DNA from 4 places in the Pseudomonas sp. CH61 genome. Region 1 is predicted to be linked to each of the others. Evidence: riboswitches for the same ligand, from Rfam matches in the RefSeq annotation. Region 1 holds a riboswitch; each other region holds the start of a gene.
What was found. A riboswitch is a leader RNA that binds a small molecule or an ion and turns the genes downstream of it on or off. The one in region 1 is predicted to bind cobalamin.
Positions count from the first base shown of each region.

Region 2: it holds a riboswitch for cobalamin, as region 1 does, so the genes downstream of both, AC5SEM_RS12865 (TonB-dependent receptor plug domain-containing protein) here and cobW (cobalamin biosynthesis protein CobW) in region 1, are expected to answer to the same signal.
Region 3: it holds a riboswitch for cobalamin, as region 1 does, so the genes downstream of both, cobO (cob(I)yrinic acid a,c-diamide adenosyltransferase) here and cobW (cobalamin biosynthesis protein CobW) in region 1, are expected to answer to the same signal.
Region 4: it holds a riboswitch for cobalamin, as region 1 does, so the genes downstream of both, AC5SEM_RS08485 (ABC transporter substrate-binding protein) here and cobW (cobalamin biosynthesis protein CobW) in region 1, are expected to answer to the same signal.

Region 1 is NZ_CM182098.1:2,119,562-2,123,400, reverse strand. It holds gene cobN (cobaltochelatase subunit CobN) at 1-873, opposite strand, end outside; gene cobW (cobalamin biosynthesis protein CobW) at 877-1,950, opposite strand; cobalamin riboswitch at 2,050-2,260, opposite strand; cobalamin riboswitch at 3,257-3,478, shown strand; gene AC5SEM_RS09535 (CbtB domain-containing protein) at 3,603-3,800, shown strand; gene AC5SEM_RS09530 (CbtA family protein) at 3,812-3,839, shown strand, end outside.
Region 2 is NZ_CM182098.1:2,875,684-2,879,522, reverse strand. It holds gene AC5SEM_RS12865 (TonB-dependent receptor plug domain-containing protein) at 1-1,544, opposite strand, end outside; cobalamin riboswitch at 1,637-1,842, opposite strand; gene AC5SEM_RS12860 (autotransporter outer membrane beta-barrel domain-containing protein) at 2,009-3,839, shown strand, end outside.
Region 3 is NZ_CM182098.1:1,103,126-1,106,964, reverse strand. It holds gene AC5SEM_RS05030 (cobyrinic acid a,c-diamide synthase CobB) at 1-1,233, opposite strand, end outside; gene cobO (cob(I)yrinic acid a,c-diamide adenosyltransferase) at 1,230-1,841, opposite strand; cobalamin riboswitch at 1,923-2,153, opposite strand; gene AC5SEM_RS05020 (hypothetical protein) at 2,317-2,901, shown strand; gene AC5SEM_RS05015 (PQQ-dependent sugar dehydrogenase) at 2,968-3,839, shown strand, end outside.
Region 4 is NZ_CM182098.1:1,897,124-1,900,962, forward strand. It holds gene AC5SEM_RS08480 (FecCD family ABC transporter permease) at 1-975, opposite strand, end outside; gene AC5SEM_RS08485 (ABC transporter substrate-binding protein) at 984-1,997, opposite strand; cobalamin riboswitch at 2,142-2,335, opposite strand; gene AC5SEM_RS08490 (Ppx/GppA family phosphatase) at 2,378-3,313, opposite strand; gene phnX (phosphonoacetaldehyde hydrolase) at 3,654-3,839, opposite strand, start outside.

The sequences.
Region 1 (3,839 bases):
GATCGCCTGAATCACCGGGATATTGCGACGAAACGGCCGCAAGTGCGGGGCCTCAGGGCTGGACTGGGCGAATCCGGTAGTGTTCAAAATCACCCCGGCCTCGACTTCGTCCAGCCAATCCTCGACCACCGCCAGGCAGCCGGGCTCTTTCAGACTGGCCACCGCGATCGGCAGCGGATTCAACCCCGCCGCCTGCAAGCGCTGGCAGAAAACATCAATGAACGCCGTGTTCGCCGCTTGCAAATGCGAGCGGTAGAACAGCACCGCCGCAACCGGGTTTTCCGGCAGCCATTCGGCTTGCCAGTCACTCAGTGCGGCGCTGGTTTTATTCGGGTGGTAAATCGCCGTGCGCGGCAGGGTCTGCGGTTCTTCCCAAACGTAATCACGGGCGAGCCAACGGCTGGCCAGACAGCGGAAGAAATCCAGCGCATTGCCCAAACCGCCCTGACGCAGGAATTGCCAGAGCCGGTCGCGATCCTCGGCATTGACGGTGCTCAAGTCGCTGAGCTCCGGATCGGGACGGTCATCGCCCGGTACCAGAATCACCTGCACACCGCGCTCGGCCAACTCGACCAAGCGTTCGACGCCATAGCGCCAATAGGCGATGCCGCCGTGCAGCGAAATCAGGATCACCTTGGCGTGACGCAACACCTCATCGACGTACAAATCGACCGAGGCATGATTCTGCACCTGCATCGGATTGGCCAGACGCAGGCTCGGATAATCCTCGGGCAACTGCTGCGCAGCTTCGGCGAGTAGCGCCAGACTGGAGTCGCCGCTGCACAGGATCACCAGCTCGGCGGGGGTCTGTCCAAGGTCGGCAATGTTGTCATCCGAGACGAATCCGCCGGGCTGGGTCCTGAGCAGGTGCATGGTTTAAACGCTGAGCGCAGCGCGCAGTTGCGCTTCGAGTTGGGCGGCGTCGAGTTGCTGACCGATCAGCACCAGACGCGTGACGCGCGCTTCATCGGCGCCCCACTGACGGTCGAAATGCTTGTCGAAACGCGTGCCCACGCCCTGGATCAGCAGGCGCATTGGTTTGTTTGGAATGGCGGCGAAACCTTTGACGCGGAGGATGCCGTGCTTGACCACCAGTTGCGTCAGGGCGTCGAGCAGCAGGCTTTCGTCGGCTTGCGGCAGTTCGATGGAGATCGAATCGAAGGCGTCGTGATCGTGGTCAGCGTGATCGTCATCGCCTTCACCATGGTGGTGATCGTGATGGCTGTGGCGGCTGTCGATGTGTTCTTCGGAACCGGCACCGAGGCCGATCAGCACGTCCAGCGGCAGGCGACCGTTACTGGCTTCGATGATTTTCACCGCTGGCGGCAACTCTTCGGCGACTTCAGCGCGGACGCGAGCGAGATCTTCCGGGCTGGTCTGGTCGGCCTTGTTGAGGATGACGAGGTCGGCGCTGGCCAGTTGGTCGGCGAACAGTTCGTGCAGCGGCGACTCGTGGTCGAGGTTCGGGTCGAGTTTGCGCTGGGCATCGACCTGATCCGGGAACGCGGCAAAGGTGCCAGCGGCCACGGCCGGGCTGTCGACCACGGTGATCACCGCGTCAACGGTGCAGGCGCTGCGGATTTCCGGCCATTGGAAGGCTTGCACCAGTGGTTTCGGCAGGGCCAGGCCCGAGGTTTCGATGAGGATGTGGTCGAGATCGCCGCGACGCGCGACCAGTTCGCGCATCACCGGGAAGAATTCTTCCTGAACGGTGCAGCACAGGCAGCCGTTGGCCAGTTCGTAAACGCGGCCGGTGGCTTCTTCTTCGGTGCAACCGATGGTGCACTGCTTGAGGATTTCACCGTCGATGCCCAATTCGCCAAACTCATTGACGATCACCGCGATGCGACGGCCCTGCGCGTTGTCGAGCATGTGCCGCAGCAGTGTGGTCTTGCCCGAGCCGAGGAAGCCGGTGACGATGGTGACGGGGAGTTTGGCCAGTGTTTTCATCGGTATGCCCTTTGGCAAGCGGCGGGCATACGGGACGAGAACCGGCAACGCGCGTGCGCGCCGGAAGCATTCGCCACCGGATCACCCCGCCCGGTTGTAGTGAGAATCTGTGACGAGGCAGGTCTCCTGGCTGACGGTGTTCAGGTATGAGCCTGGCGTTGGCTGCGCCTTCCCGCGGGCTCATGGGTTGAGCTGGCAGTGGCGTGGCAGCGAACTTCACCGTTCACAGTTGCGGGGGCAGCCGCGGCATTGACCGCGTTCCCTTCTTAGCTTCGGCAACGGCCGAAGAACCTCGAAAGCGCAAGGCTACGCATCGGGTGGTTATGGGTCAATGGGGTTGGGGTTTGGTTATGGGGGCATATCCGTTGCTGCGGGTGCCGCCGCTGCCGGTTTCGCTCTTACAGCGACTCACTTTTCCAGACGCCGAAAAGTAAGCAAAAGGCTTTGCCCCGGCGTACGGCACTTCGCTGAGGCTCAGTGTTCCCTCGCTACGGTGTCCATCCGGGGGCATCGCCTACGGTTTGCTTCGCTGCACCTCCTCTCGATGAATGCGGCTTCGCCGCACGGCGCTACGCGCCTAACCCCCGGATGAACACCTACGCTCGGCCTACCGAAGGGGCAAAAGATCAAAAGCCGAAGCAAGATCAAGAGCCAGATCAAGAGCCCCTCACCCTAGCCCTCTCCCGGAGGGAGAGGGGACTGACGGTGGTGTTTGGGAGAGTTACGCCGACGTGCAATACCGCGTTGAACTCAGGCTCAAAAAAGCAAAAAAATCGGGCCCCTATCCATGAGGTTAGAGGGACTGATCGGGGTGTTTGGGAGAGCTACGCCGACGTGCAATACCGAGTCGAACTCAGATTTTGAAAAGCCCACAAATCGGCTCCCTCTCCCTCGGGAGAGGGCTGGGGTGAGGGGCAAATCCACCACAAAACCAAAGTCCAACACCCGCTCCTCACCACTCAATAGGCCGAGTGTCAGCTCGCCTGCTTTTGATCTTGGAGCCCGTCGGCAGGCTGAGTGGAGGGATTGATCCGGGGGTGGGAGCGCAGCGACCGTTTGGCGCAGCCAAACACAGCGGGAGTAGGTGCAGCGAAGCAAACCGGAGACGCTGCGCCCGGATCGATCCCGGAGCGAAGGAACCCCGAGCTTTAGCGAGCGGGCCGAACGTCAGGGCGAAGACCTTTTGGTTACTTTTGGGGCGTTTGCCAAAAGTGACCCGCCGTAAGGGCGGAACCGTAATCAGCAACACCCGCAGCAACGGATAAGCCCCCCCACAAAATTGACTAAAATCCCCAACCCATGCTCTCCTACACAACTTGTTACGGGTGCCCTTCACAGGGTGAAACGGGAAACCGGTGAATCATGTGCTTTACTCAAGCCCATGTCAGTCCGGTGCTGCCCCCGCAACGGTAAGCGAGCGAAGCGTCAAAACCACTGTGTCAGCAAGACATGGGAAGGTGACGCTTGCAGGTCGGCCTGACGCCAACCCCTCGTGAGCCCGGAGACCGGCCCGCAACACACAGCCCGCACCTCGTGCGTCGCTGAACATAACAAACCCGCGGTGGGCGGGCGCTGTTCGAACCTCTGCGAGCCCGACCCGCAGGGGTTTTCATGCGCTCGATTCACCCACTGACATTCCAGAGGGAAGCGCCATGTCGATCATCAGCAGCACCGGCAGCAACACGGACAAAATTTCCAGCACCGCCACCCTGAGCCAACGCCTGAGCGCCGCGATCTTCGCGTCGATCCTTGGTGCCAGCCTGGTCTACTTCGCCGGTTTCTCGCACATCGAAGCGGTGCACAACGCCGCCCACGATACCCGCCACAGCGCCGCGTTCCCGTGCCACTGAGACCTGTCGACATGATCAAGCGTATTGCGCAAACCGCAG
Region 2 (3,839 bases), 760 kb from region 1:
TCGAAACCGCGCATCTGAATCGTGCCTTCACCGTTGACCCACTGAATGCCGTCGAGGGTGATCAGGTCGTCGATTTTGCGTTTGAACAAGGTCACGCTGGCGCTGAATTCGCGATCGAGCAGAAAGCCTTTGTAGTCGACACCGAGTTCAGCGTTGCGGCTTTTTTCCGGTTTGAGATTGCGGTTGCCGATCTCGTCGCCCGGCTCGTTGACGAACAGTTGCTCGGCGTTCGGCAGTTTGTAAGCGCTGCCGTATTGGCCGCGCACCGACCAATTGTCATTGAGGTCATACATCGAAGTGAGCATGCCGACCGTGGCACTGTCGCCGCCGCTCATGGCTTCGTGGCGCACACCGATGCTTGGATGCCAGTCGGGAAGAGCGTCGATCTGCGGGCGCAGTTGCGTGTAGAACGCATGGGCTTCGGCCTTGTCGTTGTCGATGATCAGCACATCGTCCTGGCCCTTGAACCATTGGTTGTCGGTACCGAACACCAACACATGGCCACCGGGCAATTCTGCTTTGCCTTCGGCCTGCACGCCCCAATCGGTGAAGCCCCAATAGTCGTTGTGGTTGATGACCTTGGTGCCGCCGCCGGCGACGTTGTTGACCCGCGTGTAGCGGGTGTCCCAGTCGTTGATATGGCCTTTGACGAAGTAGCTCAGGCGTTCGTTGATGTTCTGCTCGAACGTTGCTGTGGCGATCTGCTGCACGCGGTCGTTGGTGGTCTTGTGATTGTCGATCGGACGGGCGAAGTCGAGATTGGCGTCGGCGTATTGGTAGAACAGTTCCAGCCGCGCATCCTCGCCAAACGACTGAATCGCCTTGCCGCCGAAGGTGGTGACCTCGTAGGCGCGGTTCTTCTCGCTGACGTTTTTCATATCGCGGTTGCGATAGGGCTGGTAACCGTCAGAAACGTTATGGCTGATGTACGCGAGCAAACCGAGATCACCGAAACCGTTCGTGAAGATGTTCTCGACGCGGGCGTCTTCGGTGGTGCCGCCGAAACTGTCGACGCCCAGATTCACCTCGCCGGAGGCTTTGCGCGATTGCGGGCTGCGGGTGACGATGTTGATCACGCCCGACACGGCCTGCGTGCCGAACAACAGGCTCTGGCCGCCCTTGAGCACTTCGATGCGCTCGATGGCGTTGGCCGGCAGGGTGTCCAGATAGAGGCCGCCGTACAGGCGATTGTTCAGGCGTACGCCGTCAAGCAGGATCAACGTGTCGTCGTTGCGCCCGCCCAGCAGTGAATAAGTGCCGTAGTCGAACGGACCGTTTTTCGGTGCGACGTACAGACCGGGAATGAACATCTGCATGACGCGGCTGACATCGGCGCTGGGGCCGGCACGTTCGATCTGTTCGCGGCTGACGATCTCGACCTTGCTGCCGAACTTCGCCATCTCGGCGACGGTGGTGGATTCCACAGACGGTGCAGAAACGATTTGTTGATGGAGTTCCAGCGGCGCGTCGTCGGCCAGTAGCAGCGGGCTGAACAGGCAGCCAAGGAACAGGGTTGGAGCAGAAGTGTTGAAAGGTCGAATCATTGTCTTCTCGAAAAGGATCTTCGCAGAAGAGCATGCAGGAGAAGGCATCGCGCACAGCCAATACCGGCCCATGCCCGCCCACCGCAGGATTTTGCCAAACAAAATTTCAGGCCGGTCTCCGGGCTCGCGCGTATCGAGGCTTTCACCTTCCCATGGCCGTCTGGCCACAGTGGTGTATCGAAAGCATCACGCGCATACCGTTGCGGGGGCAGCACCGGACTTGTTCGAAAAGAACGTACCGGTTTCCCGTTTCACCCCATGCACGGCGGCATGGGACACCTGAAACTGGGCGGCATCTGAACATTCGACAGACCGTTCGTCAACTTGCCGGTGCCGACTCTTGGTCCGCGAATTACCAACTTTGGAAATAACTACTAAGGTCTATAGCGGTCATCACAGCGCAATATCGCGCGGCGTCGACAGGCGTGAGGGATACGCCAGACACGCTGAACAGGGAGGTTTTCATGCAAGGTGCCAGCGGCCATTCTTACGGCGGGCACGCCCCGCATTTCATCCGCAATGCGTTACTGGTCGCCATGGCCAACACCCTGATGCTCGCAGATGCGCAGGCCGCGTGCGGGCCATTGGCGGCGGGTGCCTATAACGTCTCGCAAACCTGCTTGCCTGCCTCCGGTGTCGATGCGTCGATCAGCACTCAGACGGGCACCACCATCAGCACCACCGCCGGCTCCTCGCTGAACAGTCGCGGCAACAATGCCAACACCACGCTGACACTCAGTGGCACCACGGTGGACAGCACACCCCCGACGGCTGCCAACGCGGTGTTTGCCAATGTCATCGGCGCCACTGGCAACGCTAGCCTTAGCGTCAACGGCGGGACCAACACTGTGAATGTCGGCGGCAGTGGCCTGGACGCGATGGCAATGACCAACGCCAGCGCCGGGTCGTCGACGTTTTCAGTGAGTTCCGGTACCACGCTGAACATCCTCAACACCGTGGTCGGCAATGAACACGACGGCATCGACATCAATGCCAGCGGCGGCGGCGCGATCAATCTGAACCATCAGGGCAGCGGCCAGATCACCTTGCTCGGCGGCAACGGTATCTGGAGCAAAGCCACGGGCAGCGGCGAGACCAACGTTAGTGTCGGGAGTGGCGTGAGCATTCTGGTCAACAACGATGATGCACTGTCGGCCGGGTCTCCGATCGGCGATGAAACGTTGCCCACGGCAGGCATTGGCAACCACGCCGGCGTGCATACCCGCGCAGTCAATGGCAACACCACACTGATCAATGCAGCGAACGTTCAAAGCATCGGCATGAACGCGTTTGGTCTGTTCACCGAAGGCGGCAATGGTATTACCCGCCTCACCAACAGCGGGACGCTGACTACCAGCGGCCTCAACGGTTTCGGCATTCGTTCGTTTGCCACGGTCGGCAGCATCGCCATCGTCAACAGTGGCGCTATCACGACGACGGGCGGCGCCGCGCACGGCATCTATGCCAACGACAACGTCGGCGGCAGTGGTTCGATCAGCATCGACAACAATGCCGCCATCAACGTCGGCAGCACGGCCAATACCGCCGGTTCGCGGGCGATCTACGTGATCAAGCGCGGCACCGGTGATGTCGCGATCACCGGTAGCGGCAATATCAACGTCCTCGGCGACATCAACACCACCCGGGCTTACGCGATCATCGTCAGCGCCGAAAACAACAATGTCTTGATCGATTACTCGGGCGATCTGTTCGCCAGCGGTTTCGGCGCGGGCGGCATTCGGGTCGACTCGACCGGGGGTAATGTTCAGGTGAACTATCGCGGCGACCGTATCGAAACCCTGCACAGCAACGCCAACGGCATCTATGCCTCGACGCAGTCGCCGACGGGCACGGTCAACGTCAATTCCGGCGGCACGATCATCACCCACTCGAACGCCGGTTCGGGCGACGGCACGGGCATTGGCGCCTTTGGTATCCAGGCGCTGACGCTGGGCGGCGACGTGGGTGTCGTGTTCAACGGCCCGCTGATCGACGTCAACGGCCAGGGCGCGGCGATTCTGGCCGGCAATGCCTTCAACTCGGGCAGCGGGCTGGGCACATTGAATGTCAGCAACAGCGGGGAATTGATTGCGCGGGGCAATGAACAGCGCGGCATCCGTACGCTGTCGGTCACTGGCGCGCAAAGCGTGGTCAACAGCGGCGCGATCCAGACACTCGGCGCCAGCAACAGTCAGGGCATTCTCGCCGCGGCCTCGGGTGCAGCGGATCTGACAGTCAGCAACAGCGGCGCGATCACCACTCGTGGCATTGGTTCGTCGGCCATCGACGCGTTGA
Region 3 (3,839 bases), 1.0 Mb from region 1:
AGCCGTCATCCGCCCTTCCCGATAAACCGCCTCGGCCCCACGCCCACCATTCGGGCTCAAACCCCGTGCAATCGGCGCCAGTTCGGTAGTCGTCAGCGAATGATGATAAGTGTGCCCACGCAGCGAACCTTCCGGCAGATCGACCGCTTGCAGGGCCAGTGCCGCCAGACGCTTCTGCATCACCGCATCGCCCTTAAGCAGCCCAACCAACTCAGCGCGAGTGCCTTCAACGTCAGTCAAAGAATCCAGCAGATAAAGCATCCCGCCACATTCAGCGAGCAACGGTTTCCCCGCCGCATGATGCGCACGAATCGCCTCCAGCATCACGGTGTTCTGCGACAACGCAACGTGGTGCAGTTCCGGATACCCACCGGGCAAATACAGGCTGTCCGCCTCAGGCAATTGCGAATCACGAATCGGCGAGAAGAAACTCAACTCGGCGCCCATCGCGCGCAGCAGATCCAGACTCGCGCCATAAGTGAAGGCAAACGCCTCATCACGGGCGACGGCGATTCGCACATTCTTCAGCAGCGGCTCTACCGCAATGACGTCCGGCGCGGCGAACTCCACGGCCGGTGGCAGCGCTACCTCGCAACTGCTGGCCAATGCATCGGCGGCGGCGTCGAGGCGCACATCCAGATCATTCAGTTCACTGGCCTGGACCAGACCGAGATGGCGGCTCGGCAATTCGATGCCGGTCTCGCGGGACAATGCGCCGTACCAGCGCAAACCTTCCGTGAGACTGCCTTCGAGCAATTGCGCATGACGCAAAGTGCCAACGCGGTTGGCCAACACACCGGCAAACGGCAGATCCGGCTGATACTTGGCCAAGCCGAGCGCCAGCGCACCAAAGGTCTGCGCCATCGCCGTGCCGTCGATAACTCCGAGCACCGGTACACCAAAATGCCGCGCGAGATCAGCACTGGACGGCGTGCCATCGAACAGGCCCATCACGCCTTCAATCAGAATCAGATCCGCCTCGGCAGCGGCTTCCCATAACAGACGACGACTTTCCTGCTCGCCGACCATCCACATGTCCAATTGATACACCGGCGCACCGCTGGCGCGCTCGAGAATCATCGGGTCGAGAAAGTCCGGGCCGCATTTGAACACGCGCACTTTGCGTCCCTGATTGCGATGCAAACGGGCCAGTGCGGCGGTGACGGTGGTCTTGCCCTGACCGGAGGCCGGCGCGGCAATGAGGACCGCCGGGCAGTGACGTGGTTGATTCAAAGTTCGACGCCTTTCTGCGCTTTGATGCCGGCCTGGAAGGCGTGTTTGAGCATGCCCATTTCAGTCACGGTGTCGCCCATTTCGATCATTTCCTGCTTGGCCGCGCGACCGGTGACGATCACGTGCTGCATCGGCGGACGCGCCTGCAAATCGCTGAGCACCTGATCGAGATCGAGGTAGCCGTGTTTGAGGGCGATGTTCAGTTCGTCGAGCACCACCAGACCGATCGACGGATCGCGCAGCAGCTCACGGGAAACCGCCCACGCGGCTTCGGCAGCGGCGATGTCGCGCTGACGATCCTGGGTTTCCCAGGTGAAGCCCTCGCCCATCACGTGGAAGCGAACCTGCTCAGGGAAGCGGCGGAAAAACAGCTCTTCGCCGGTGCTATTGCGGCCCTTGATGAACTGCACCACACCGCACTGCATGCCGTGGCCCATGGCGCGGGCGAGCATGCCGAACGCCGAGCTGCTTTTGCCTTTGCCATTGCCGGTCAGCACCAGCACCAGACCGCACTCGTCGGGTGAGTTGGCGATGCGTTCGTCGATCACGGCTTTTTTGCGCTGCATACGCGCCAGATGGCGTTCGTCGCGCTCGGGGGAATCAGTCATGGGGGAGCTCTCCGTTGAGGCTGGATAACGGCGGGCAGGCACAAGAATAGACGGCAAAAAGCCTGGCATCGCCCACCGTGATGCCGCTGGATGGATCAGGCCGGTCTCCGGGCTCATGAGCGGCGTTTCGCCTGACTGCGCGCCTTCCCGCTTCTTTCGAGGCAGTGGCTCAAGGCGCAGTTTTTACTCATTTACCGTTGCGGGGGCAGCGCCGGGATCGTGGTGGTTCTTCGCTTGAAGACAACCCTCACCGGCTTCCCTGTTTCACTCTGTCGACGCAGGTCACAGAGCACCTGAAACAAGCCGCGAAGGTTAGAGGGTTGGGGGTGGAGCGTCAATTAAAGAGGCGGCCATCGGGCGAATAACTGCCGCTGATCAATTCTCTGCCGCCAATCTTGTGCCACACTGATACAAATGATATCAAAGAGCCATGCTTTTTCCGAAAAGCCCACTACAACAATAAAGGATGATGACGATGCAAGGCATGATCATCAGCAACCCGCGCCTGGAATTCCTGCGCCCGGTGCTTGAACGCTGGTTTGACTGTATCGACCGCTACAACGCGGTGCGCGGCGACAGCGACACGCCTTACTGGCATGACGAGAAAGCCAATCTCGGACTGCTCTCGGCCGCAGCCTGGATGGCTGAGCTGGTTACCTTGAACGAAACTGCCACGCGCAAGCAGAACGAAGAAGGCGAGCGCAACGCTCGCGCCGATCTGTTTCTGGCCAGCGCCGAAGACCGCGCCTTTATCCAGGCCACCCAGCGCTGGCCAAAGGTTACCAACCTGAATCTGACTCAAGCCCTGCTGGACATCACCAACGACGCCAAACGCATCAGCTATGCCAGCGATCTCAAGCTCGGCTGCCTGTTTGTCGCGCCGCAAAAAGCCCAGCACAGCGCCAGCCCCGAAGAGTTGCAGGACATGGTCGACGACCTGCAAAAGGAACACACCTGCGCGGTCGCCTGGTATTTCCCTTACGCCTACCGCAAGTTGCGCAGCGAAGCCGGCAATTATCACCCGGGCATCGCCGTGCTGTTCAAGGAAGCCCGCGGCTGAGCAGTTGAACCATCGGGCTTGCGCCCTCCTCTATGATTAGGAATGCATTCATAGGGAAGATCAGCAATGCGCAAGCCCCAGCTCGTTTTTGTCATCGCCTTCGCCGGAGGGCTCGCCGCCTGCGGTGAGACCTCCAGCCTGCAAGTCTCCGACGGCACCGGCCCGTCACCGAAATTGCCTGAACCAAACAAGACCCTGATTCCGACGGTGAACATTGCCCCGGCGATCGGCTGGCCGGAGGGCGCTAAACCGACGGCAGCGACTGGCACGCAAGTCGCTGCATTCGCGGAAGGCCTCGACCATCCGCGCTGGCTCTATGTCTTGCCCAATGGCGATGTGCTGGTAGCGGAAACCAATGCCCCGCCAAAACCGGATGACAGCAGCGGCATTCGTGGCTGGGTGATGAAAAAGGTCATGGGCAAGGCTGGCGCGGGCGTGCCGAGTCCGAACCGCATCACCTTGCTGCGTGACGCCGATCATGATGGTGTCGCAGAAACCCGCACGGTGTTCCTGCAGAACCTCAACTCGCCGTTCGGTATGACGCTGGTTGGCAATGACCTGTACGTCGCCGATACCGATCGCCTGCTGCGCTTCAACTACGAACCCGGCGCGACCGAGATCAAGTCACAGCCAATCAAGGTTGTCGATTTGCCCGGCGGTACGCTGAATCACCACTGGACGAAAAACGTCATCGCCAGCAAGGACGGCAGCAAGCTGTACGTCACGGTCGGCTCGAACAGCAACGTCGGCGAAAATGGTCTGGATAAGGAAGAAGGCCGCGCCGCGATCTGGGAAGTCGATCGGGCGACCGGCAATCACCGCATCTTCGCCTCGGGCATCCGCAACCCCAATGGCCTGGCCTGGGAGCCGAAAAGTGGCGCGCTGTGGACAGCGGTCAACGAACGCGACGAGATCGGCAGTGATCTGGTGCCGGACTA
Region 4 (3,839 bases), 220 kb from region 1:
CAGGGCAAATACCGGCGCACCGACCAGTGCAGTAATCACCCCGACTGGAATCACCTGACCCTTGATCAGCGTGCGCGACAGCACATCAGCGGCAATCAGAAACACCGCGCCGCCCAACGCACTGGCCGGCAGCAGGCGTGCATGACCGGTGCCGAGCAACAGCCGCGCGGCGTGGGGAATCACCAACCCGACAAAACCGATCGAACCGACAATCGACACCATCACCGCCGTCACCAGCGCCGCGCAGCCAATCAGCAGAATCTGCACACGTCGCACCGGAATGCCGAGGGATGCCGCCGAGTCCGCGCCAAAGGTAAACGCATCCAGCGCCCGGCGATGCCACAGACACACGACCAGTCCCAACACGGCCACCGGCACCGCCAGCCACACCGACGGCCAGCGCACGCCGCCGAGATTGCCCAAGAGCCAGAACATGATCCCGCGTGCCTGTTCAGAGCTGGCCGAGCGGGTGATCAAAAACGCAGTGAGCGCATTGAACAGTTGCGAACCGGCGATCCCCGCGAGAATGATTTGCCCGGTACCGCTGGCCGAACCGCTGACCCGCGCCAGCAGAATCACCAGCACGAACGCCGTGACCGCGCCGGCGAAGGCACCGACTGACAGCGAGATCATCCCTGCGCCAACCCCGAGCAGCGCCACCATCACCGCTCCGGTCGAGGCGCCGGCAGAAATCCCCAGCAGATACGGATCGGCCAACGGGTTGCGCAACAGCGACTGCAAAATCACCCCGCACGTCGCCAGACCGGCACCGCACGCCGCCGCGACCAGTGCGCGGGTAAGTCGGTAGTTCCAGACGATGCCTTCATCGATAGGATCCAGCGCGTATCCGGCGCCCCACAATTTGTTCGCCAGCACTTGCATGACCACGCCCGGCTCAATCGAGGTCTCACCAATGGCCACGCCAGCAACCACTGCAATCAACAGCGTCGCCAAGGCCAGCAACGTACGGATCAGGCTGGCACTCATTGCGACAGGTCATAGCCGTTGATGGCCGTGGCCAGTTGCTCGATGCCGTCGAACATGCGCAGGCTGGCCTGCATGGCCATGGCGTCAAGAATGATGATGCGGTTGTGTTTCACCGCGTCCATATTGCGCGTCACCGGGTCGCTGCGCAGGAAGGCGAGTTTCTTTTCATAGTCGTCAGCGGGGAAGCGCTGACGGTCCATGCGCGCGATGACGAGGAAGGTCGGATTGGCTTTGGCGATGGTTTCCCAGCCGACCGTTGGCCACTCTTCATCGGACTGCACGACGTTGCGCACGCCGAGGGTGTCGAGCATGAAATCAGGAATGCCTTTATGTCCGGCCACGAACGGCTCGATGTCCATTTCGGCGCTGGAAAACCAGACCAGCGCGCTGGCATCCTTCAGCCGTTTGCCCTGGGCGGTGGCAATCGATTTGGCGAGGCTGGCCTTGAGTTGGTCGTTGAGCTGCTGGCCACGCTCCTGCACATCAAAGATCTGCGCCAGTTGGCTCACGCTTTTGTAAATCGTCTCGATGCGAAACGGTGCCAGTCGCGTACCGTCGGCGCCGACCAAGTTGTCCTTGGCTTCGCAATCGGAGGGCAGCAGGTAGGTCGGAATCTTCAGCTCATGAAATTGCTCGCGGGTGCCGACCGCGCCTTGCGGGCCGACCATCCATTCCAGCTCCACGGCGACCAGTTCCGGGCGCTTGCCGATCACCGATTCGAAACTCGGTTCGTTGTCAGCCAGACGCTCGATCTTGTCGTTCTGCGCCTTGTACTTGTCCAGCACGTTGTTGAACCACAGCGACGTGCCGACGACTTTGTCGCCCAGGCCCATGGCGTAGAGCATTTCCGTGCCGGCCTGGCCGATGGTCACGGTGCGCGTCGGGGCGTGCTGGAAGGTCAGGCTGCTGCCGCAGTTTTCGACGGTCAGTGGATAGACAGTCGAGGCCGCCTGCGCCATGGCGCCAAGGGTCAGGCCGGTGATGAGGGTGGCGATGCGGGGCAGCAGCATGGGGCAGTCTCCGAGGGAACCGTACGGGGAGCGGGAGAGTACGGTCTGGAAACACACCATCGAACGCGGTCAGGAAAACAGCGCAAGGCCGGGCAGCCAACGAAGACGCGCACGGCACGATGTCCTTCCCGGACACCCCGCCGGTTAGTAATCACTGTGCCGGCAGGTCTCCTGACTGATGCGTCATCGCCTTGCTCCAGCCTTCCCGGGATTTACCCAGTGGCAGTCGTGGAGCAGGCTCGGCACCTACAGTTGCGGGGGCAGTTCCGATCAATGCTGTGCAAGCACCTCGGATTCCCTATTAGTCCCCTTCGGGAACCGACGGCGGCATGGTAGTCGATCGAGCCGCTGAAGGGGAGACGAATCTGCCGTGGCGAGGATCAGTGTTGGCTCATCAAACCGTGCAACACGCCCAGACGCAGGCCCGGTTCGGAGGGCAGCATTTGTGCAATGCCGAACACTTTGAATGCCGCGAGCATCAACACCAGACCGCCGGGCAGAATGCTCTGGCGGTGTGGTTGCAGACCGGCGAGCTTGAGCTGTTGCACGTTGTTCACTTTCAGCAAAAGCAGCGACAGGCGCAGCAGCCCGCCATAGGTGATGCCGTCCTGACCGAAGTCGTTGAGGCGATTGGCCTTGAGCACTTTGGCGAGCATGCGCGCAGTGCCGGACGAACCGATGGTTTGCTGCCAGCCCTGCGCACGGTAGCGCCGGGCAACCTTTTCAAACTGCAGGATGGCGAAGCGTTCGGCCTCCTGTAGCGCGCCGGCAGACACGTCACCGCCACGAAAGAAGCGCGTGCTCAAGGTGCCGCTGCCGATGGCAATACTTTCGGTGAGCAATGGTTGTGAGCCTTGGCCGAGGATCAGCTCGGTGGAGCCGCCGCCGATGTCGACTACCAGGCGCAGGTCTTCAGCGCTCGGCAAGGCATGGGTCACGCCGGCGTAGACCAGCCGCGCCTCTTCATGGCCGCAAATGACGTCGATGGGAAAGCCCAGATGCCGCTCTGCACTGGCGAGAAACAGTTGCGCATTGTCGGCCTCGCGCACTGCGCTGGTTGCCACCGCACGGACTCGGCCGGCCTCGAAGCCGCGCAGCTTTTTGCCGAACCGCGCCAACGCCTGCCAGCCGCGATCCAGTGCCAACGCATCCAGCGCGCCACCGTCAAAACCTTCAGCGAGGCGCACCGGTTCACGCAGGGTTTTCACTTCCTGAATCTGCAAGCCTTTGCGGCTGCGCACCGACTGGCCGATCATCAGGCGAAAGGCATTCGAACCCAGGTCGATGGCGGCAAACAGCGAGGCGTCGTCTTTCATGGGAGTCCTTGCAGAGCGTCCGTCGCGAGGCTCAAGACGGTTTGCGAGGATTCTGCCGTGATCTTGATGACATCCTGATGACGGGGCAGGGGCGGTTCAATGAATTTAGGGCTGTCATGACACTGTCATTATCCGGCGTCTATGCTGAGGCCAATACATCGCGTGTTCTTAAAGTTTTTGCTGCCGGTTTTGGCAGCTTTTTTTTGCCCGCGATTTGGCTGTTGATCGTTCCCACGCTCCGCGTGGTAATGCCTCTAGGGACGCTCCGCGTCCAGTGACGCGGAGCGTCACGGGCTGCATTCCCACGCAGAGCGTGGGAACGATCAGGGGTAGGGGTTACTCAGCAGGCTTGTGGGGTTTCGCCCCGGGCCAGACGCGCATTGATGTCTTCGATCACTTCAGGCAACTCGGCGATGGTGTCGATCAGATAATGCGGGCGCGAAGGCGCGAACATCTTGCCGATCCGCGCACGTTCTTCCGCCAGTCGATCCGACGGCAATGCCTTGTATTGCTCATAGGTCAGGCC